Regions from separate parts of the Brevibacillus jepli genome, predicted to be linked through region 1. Evidence: predicted binding sites of a transcription regulator. Region 1 holds the regulator's gene; the other holds the start of a gene.

Region 1 (3,417 bases):
TTTCATGAAATCCACTCTGCCGAAATATGGCTTCTCTCTGCCCTGATCTTCCAGGTAGCGTAAATCTTTCGCCTTTTTATAGTTCACGACTTGCTTTACATAGTCATCTGTTGCCTCTCGAATTTCCTCACGCAGCTGTGCAATTTCTTCGTCAATCGACGCAACTGTTTCTTCCAGCTTTTTTTGTTCTACCTCATAATCACGATGCTGTGTACTCACATCCATTCCCCCCTCACATCGATCACCATTGCCTTGCCAGCCATATTCCAGCTGCACAAGAAAGGAGACTAACTCCTAAGCTAAGTAATGCGTACATAGTGCCACGCAGTAATTGACCTTCTCCCCAGAAGGAAACAACCTCCAGTGAAAAACTTGAGAAAGTCGTAAATCCTCCCATGACTCCCGTAGCAAAAAGAAGGTAGAGAGCAGGCGACAAAAAGCCCCGCTCTTTCCCAACCACGAACAAAATGCCGATGATCAAGGACCCAGACACATTGGCGACCCATGTTCCCCATGGCCAACCTGGCTGATTGGCAGCCAACGATAACAGGTAGCGCCCGAGAGAACCAACCGCTCCTCCTACCGCCACAGCTATCCACGCCATCTCTTACCCTCCCCACGATATCAGCTGTTCTCGTTATGTATGTCACAGAAAAAGACACCCTAGCGTCAAGCGAGGATGTCTGTCGTATCAGTAATTGTTATCTTACTGTTTTGGCTTATTTTCTTCAAGGTCTTCCACATACCGGATAGAATCTAAATTTGCTCTCAAAGAAAGCTTAACGGCGTCAATGTACTTTTGGCGCAACGTTTTTTGCTCAAGCTTCTCTTCCTCGGTCAAACCTTCTTCGCGAGATTTTTTGACCAATTCGTTAATGCGTTTAATTTCTGCGTCAGATACCACTGCTGGTTTCCTCCCACTCTGTAGTAGTGCCGCTTCATTATACCACATTCGAATGATCCCGCAAGACGACCGAACACTTACTGAGTATCGGGAATGAAGAGAGTCTGACCTGGGTAAATCTTGTTGCTATCCATATCGTTCGCATCTTTAATCGCTACGATGTAGTCACGCACATCCATATTTTGATCCGCTTTGTGGCGAACGGCAATCGTCCATAGACTATCGCCGGAGCGAACCGTCACTTCTTTGCCTTGTGGTGCCTCCATTGCGGAAGAAGCAAACACTAGTTCGGTCAATAAGTAAAAAAAGAGAGTGAATGTAATAAGAAACAAGAGAGCTTGTCCTCTCGTGATACCAAAACGAACGCGACGCTCTTCTTTTTTCTCGAAACGATTACGTACTGTCAATGAATTCATGATAATGGCCCCCTCACAAACATACGTTCTGTTATCTTGTACCCTCATAATAAATGAGAACATATGTTCATGTCAATAAATAATCGAACTTATGTTTGTCGAACGCAAGATCCCATGGTATAATATAGGAAAATATGTTCGAGAAATCAGAGGTGTCTTTCTATGTCAAAATTATCGAGTAGACAACAAGCCATCATCGAGTTCATTCGAAAGGAAGTTCGTGATAAAGGATATCCACCCTCTGTGCGGGAAATCGGAGAAGCTGTCGGACTAGCTTCCAGCTCAACCGTACATGGACATTTGGCACGATTAGAGAAAAAAGGCCTCATTCGCAGAGACCCTACCAAACCTCGCGCCATCGAATTGCTTTCAGATGAAGATCGGTTTCAAGACAATTTCGAAGACTCTGTCGTACGTGTGCCTGTAATCGGGAAAGTAACTGCTGGACAGCCGATCACTGCTATTGAGGATGTAGAGGAATACTTCCCGCTTCCAGATAATATCGTGACTTCTGACAAGGTCTATATGCTGCGCGTCTCTGGAAATAGTATGATTGATGCCGGGATTCTCGACGGCGACTACGTAATCGTTCGCCAACAGCACGTAGCGAACAATGGTGACATCGTTGTAGCCATGACCGAAGAAGACGAAGCGACTGTCAAAAGATTTTTCAAAGAGAAGAACCACTTCCGACTCCAACCGGAAAATGCAACGATGGAACCGATCATCTTGGAGCATGTATCCATTCTCGGAAAAGTCATCGGTGTCTATCGACTCATTCACTAGTTTCCACACATAAAAAAGGACAGCCTCGGCTGTCCTTTTCGTTTTCTATTTGATAGGCTATCTGGCGATAAAAAACCAGACAATCATCGCCACTTGTAGAATTACTTTTACGACCGCACTGCCCAAAAATCCGATCAGTGAGCCCACACCTGCTTTTACTGCTCGCTCCATCGTCTGCTTCTGCACCATCAGCTCTACTAGCACAACGAATACGAACGGCAAGATCAGCATACCAAACGGCGGAAACACGAATATCCCGAGTACAATACCGACAGCAGCCGCAATGGACGACCACTTGGACCCCCCGTACCTTTTCACGAAGTACATATTCGTCAATAAGTCAGCACCATAAAGCAGAATACTTAGAACGACCATTCCCCACCAAAATGATGCTGGCAATCCCGCTCCGGGATCGGCAATGAAAAAGTGATAGAGCAAGAAGCCCACCCACAGTAAAATCGTATCAGGTAGAACGGGTAAAAATATCCCGGCGATACTCAAAAGAAACAATAGCACAACTACGATCCACAAAAATATTTCCATCCACGACACTCCCTTCATTTAGGTATACGAGTGATCATTGATTTCGTTGCGCACTTATTCACTTTTGTCTAAACTATTTTAAAAGAAAGCAGAAACGGAGGTAGCTTCATGAGAAATTGGCATGACCTCTCTTACTTGCGCCACGGAACGATCCGTCAAAAATCAGCCTGGAAAGCGATCCAGGAGACTCGCATCATGGAAGTTCTTTCTCCGTACCGCCCTGTTCTTGCTGGCACCATTCCATTGGACATTGATGTTCTCCAAAGCGACCTGGACATCATTTGCGAGAGTCATGATCTGGAACAGTTTGAACAGAATGCATGTAAAGCTTTTGGCTCCTTGCATGGCTTTGAAGTAACCCATATAAACGTAAAAGATATAGCCACGTGCGTCATCCAGTTTTTCGCGGCTGACTTTTGGTTTGAATTATTTGCTCAACCGGTTGCCGTCGAGAAGCAAAATGCCTATCGACATATGGATATGGAAGCACGGTTGCTAGCGATAGGTGGACAGGAAGCCTATCAACAAATCAGGGCTCTCAAGCAAAGCGGCATCAAAACAGAACCCGCGTTTGCCGAGTACTTTCATATTCCGGGTGACGATCCTTATGAGGCATTGTTACAATTGGAGTCGTTAACAGAACAGGAATTACGCCAAAAGGTTCAGCTCCTCCTGAATCGTTAATCCATCAACAAAGACCCGACCTCTACTTCTTGAATGCAGGAAGGGTCATCATTTTTGGGACTGCCCACTTTCGTAGTTACCGGA
Region 2 (3,417 bases), on a different contig from region 1:
AAAAAGGTGGATACTACTTCCATGTTCATGAATGCGACAAAAGTATATACGATCAAGAGTTTTTTGATTTCCTTGGCTAATACGACCATGTTCACGACTTATGCGCTTTACTATATTGTGACACTGGGCTTCAACCCGTTTGAGCTTCTTTTGATCGGGACCGTATTGGAGTTGTCTGTGTTGCTGTTTGAAGGGATAACGGGTGTAGTGGCGGATACATATGGTCGCCGACGCTCCGTCATTTGGGGAATGTTTTTGCTTGGTACGGGGTTTGCCTTGCAGGGGGTCCTTCCCGCGCTTGAAGTCTGGGTACCGTTGATCTCTGTGTTCGGCTTGGTGCTGCTTTCGCAAGTGATTGGTGGCCTTGGGTATACATTCATCAGTGGAGCGGATACCGCGTGGATCGTGGACGAAGTCGGGGAGGAGAAGATCGGGACGATTTTTATGAAGGCCAAGCGCTATTCCTTGTTTGGTAATTTGCTCGGGATTGCGCTCAGTGTAGCATTGGCATCACTTGCCCCCAATCTGCCGTATCTCATCGGAGGTCTCATGTATCTGGGGCTTGGTGTCTTTCTGATCGTGTTTATGAAGGAGACTGGCTTTACTCGTCGCGATCGTACGCCAGGTGCTTCTCACGTGACGGAAATGATTCAGACCTGGACAGCTGGGGCACGAGTGATTCGCAGCCAGCCGATTCTAATGTTGATTTTGTTCGTGACGTTATTTACGGGTGCAGCTTCTGAAGGGTATGACCGTTTGTGGGAAGCGCATTTGATCGCAGAAATTGGCTTTCCAGAGCTCGCTGCTATTTCAATGCCAATGTGGTTCGGGATCATTGCCGCACTGGCAAGCTTGCTTGGCCTCATCGTCGTGGGCGTTGTGGAAAAAAGGCTGGATGTGAACAATGAGCGGGTTGTCCTTGTGGGCATGTTCACGTTGACGGGGCTCAAAATTGCAGCGATGGTTGCTTTTGCCTTGTCCCCAAGCTTTGGCTGGGCGTTATTTGCCCTGTTGTTGATCGGTGTGATCCAGTCATTAAGCAGTCCGCTGTATGATACATGGCTGAATCTGAACATTGAGAGCAGTGTGCGAGCGACGGTTTTGTCGATGATGGGCCAGTCCAATGCCTTGGGACAAACGGCAGGTGGTCCGGCTGTCGGATGGATTGGTACTCGTTTTTCGATTCGTGCTTCTCTGGTTGCGGCGGCTATTTTGCTGGCACCGATTCTGATTGTGTTTGGACGTGCGCTTAGAAGGCGCTGAGTTGTATCTAGCATAAGGCATGTGTCCATTTTAGGGCGCATGCCCTTTTTTTGTAGAGGGAAAAATTAGTAGATGCGAACAAGTTTGCGAACATGCGTTCTCTTGTGGTAGGATGGTTTCAACAACAAGAAGATACTATTCATGGTGGTGACAGCCTGATGATACAACAGTTGAGAAGGTACGGAGCCAGGCAGCAAGCAGTGGAAATCATCTATTTGAATAAAAATGGAGAGGCTAGCAGGCGTACGATCCGTGTTGTGCATATCGACGAGAACAAAGGGAGCCTGAAAGCATACTGTTATATGAGGAAGGCGTATCGTGTATTTGTGTTGGATAACATTTTGGCGATCGCACCTGTATCTGGACATTTTGCCGGATGAAAAGGAATCATCCTCCACGGCCCCAGCCTGTTCCAGCTCCCCTATGTTATACTAAATAGGTAAACAACTTCAAAAAAGAGGAAGGACGGGGACAATAATGGAGTTTTTCGTTGTTATCGTCATCATGGTTTTGATCGTAGTATTTGTCTTGGCGTCCAAAGCGACAAAAGGCGGAAGTGGACGCTCTCATTCCTCTTCAGACAGCGGGGGCGGAGCCTTCTATGTAGACAGCAATCACAATCGAAATCACGACTCAGACGATCGTTGGGACAGCTATGACAGCGGAAGCGATAGCGGTAGTGGTAGTGGTGGAGACAGTGGTGGTGGTGGTGGCGGCGGGGGAGATTGACGCTGTTGCATCTTGTTTCATTATGGTACAATAATTGGGAAATATGATTCCAAACCTGAATGGTAGGTTTGAAAAGGAGAGATGTTTTATGGTAGCCATCAAATTTGCTCAGAGTGTCGTAGTCGGGGTCACAGGAATCCTCCTTTCAAGCGAACAATAATACCGTTCACCAAATGAGGATTCGATTGTGACTGGTTTTGGCTGAAGGCCATCTTATTTAACCAATTGCAGGGGGAATCCGCAGTGAATCAACTAATCAATCAACAAGTATTGCAATCGATGGGCTGGAATGAGTACTTTACCAATCATTTTGCCCCTTATGCCGATCAAGGCTACAGTGTGGGTCGTATCACACTGGAACATAAACGTATTTATCGTCTGTGGAGTGAACATGGTGAGCTCCTGGGCGAAGTAACTGGCAAGCTGCGTTACGAAGCGACAGGTCGAGAAGATTATCCGGCTGTCGGGGACTGGGTAGTTATCAGTGCCCGTCCAGAGGAAAAGAAAGCCTCGATCCATGCGCTTCTTCCACGGAAGAGCAAGTTTTCCCGCAAAGTAGCTGGGGACACTGTGGAAGAGCAGATTGTCGCAGCAAACGTCGATACTGTTTTTCTCGTGAATGCTTTAAATAATGATTTTAATATACGCAGGATGGAGCGCTATCTCATTCTTGCTTGGGAAAGCGGAGCGAATCCGGTGATTGTGCTCTCCAAAGCCGATTTGTGTGACGACCTGGAAGCACGTATGGCAGAGGTAGAATCAGTCGCGATCGGAGTACCTGTTCACGTAGTCAGTGCTGAGCATGGGGAAGGGCTGGATCAGCTCGCACCGTATCTCGGCGAGGGTCAGACGATCGCCTTGATGGGCTCCTCTGGTGTAGGCAAATCCACGTTGATCAACAAATTGAGCGGTATGGAAATGCAAAAAGTCAGTGGCGTGCGTGAAGGTGATGATCGCGGCCGCCATACGACGACTCATCGCGAGCTGTTCCGAATGCCGAGCGGTGCCCTGATGATCGATACACCGGGTATGAGGGAGCTGCAGCTCTGGGAGGCCGATGAAGGCTTTCGCGGTGCCTTTGACGATATCGAGTCCATTGCGGAAACATGCCGATTCAATGATTGCAAGCATGTGCGAGAGCCCGGTTGTGCTGTTCAAGCAGCCATAGGAGAGGGATCACTGGAAAAAGCTCGCTTTGACAGTTACCTGAAGCTCCAACGCGAATTGGCACATCTGGCACGCAAAGAAGACGCAAGACTCGCAGCAGCCGAAAAGGATAAATGGAAGAAGATCAACGTTCAAATGCGGCAGAAAAAACCGAAGAAATAGAAGCGAGAGCCCTTGAGAAATCAGGGCTCTTTCCTTTATTTGGAGATGAAAACGCTTCCTTTCACTTTCAAAAATTAACGCTTGCTCAGCACGAGG

Evidence for each region. Region 1 encodes LexA, which represses DNA repair genes until DNA is damaged. Its sites were predicted from a motif close to CGAACATATGTTCG; they were not measured.
Region 2: a site for LexA is predicted at 1,351-1,364, ahead of AB1L17_RS07480 (WYL domain-containing protein). Genes of this name have one in related genera too.

The regions. Positions count from the first base shown of each region.
Region 1 covers NZ_JBFEFW010000001.1:316,416-319,832, reverse strand. The annotation lists gene AB1L17_RS01620 (HelD family protein) at 1-219, opposite strand, end outside; gene crcB (fluoride efflux transporter CrcB) at 242-604, opposite strand; gene AB1L17_RS01610 (DUF896 domain-containing protein) at 707-904, opposite strand; gene yneA (cell division suppressor protein YneA) at 982-1,320, opposite strand; gene lexA (transcriptional repressor LexA) at 1,483-2,106, shown strand; gene AB1L17_RS01595 (DUF456 domain-containing protein) at 2,164-2,649, opposite strand; gene AB1L17_RS01590 (DUF4269 domain-containing protein) at 2,758-3,333, shown strand; gene AB1L17_RS01585 (SOS response-associated peptidase) at 3,330-3,417, opposite strand, start outside.
Region 2 covers NZ_JBFEFW010000005.1:99,020-102,436, reverse strand. The annotation lists gene AB1L17_RS07485 (MFS transporter) at 22-1,263, shown strand; gene AB1L17_RS07480 (WYL domain-containing protein) at 1,422-1,643, shown strand; gene AB1L17_RS07475 (hypothetical protein) at 1,741-1,992, shown strand; gene rsgA (ribosome small subunit-dependent GTPase A) at 2,236-3,321, shown strand.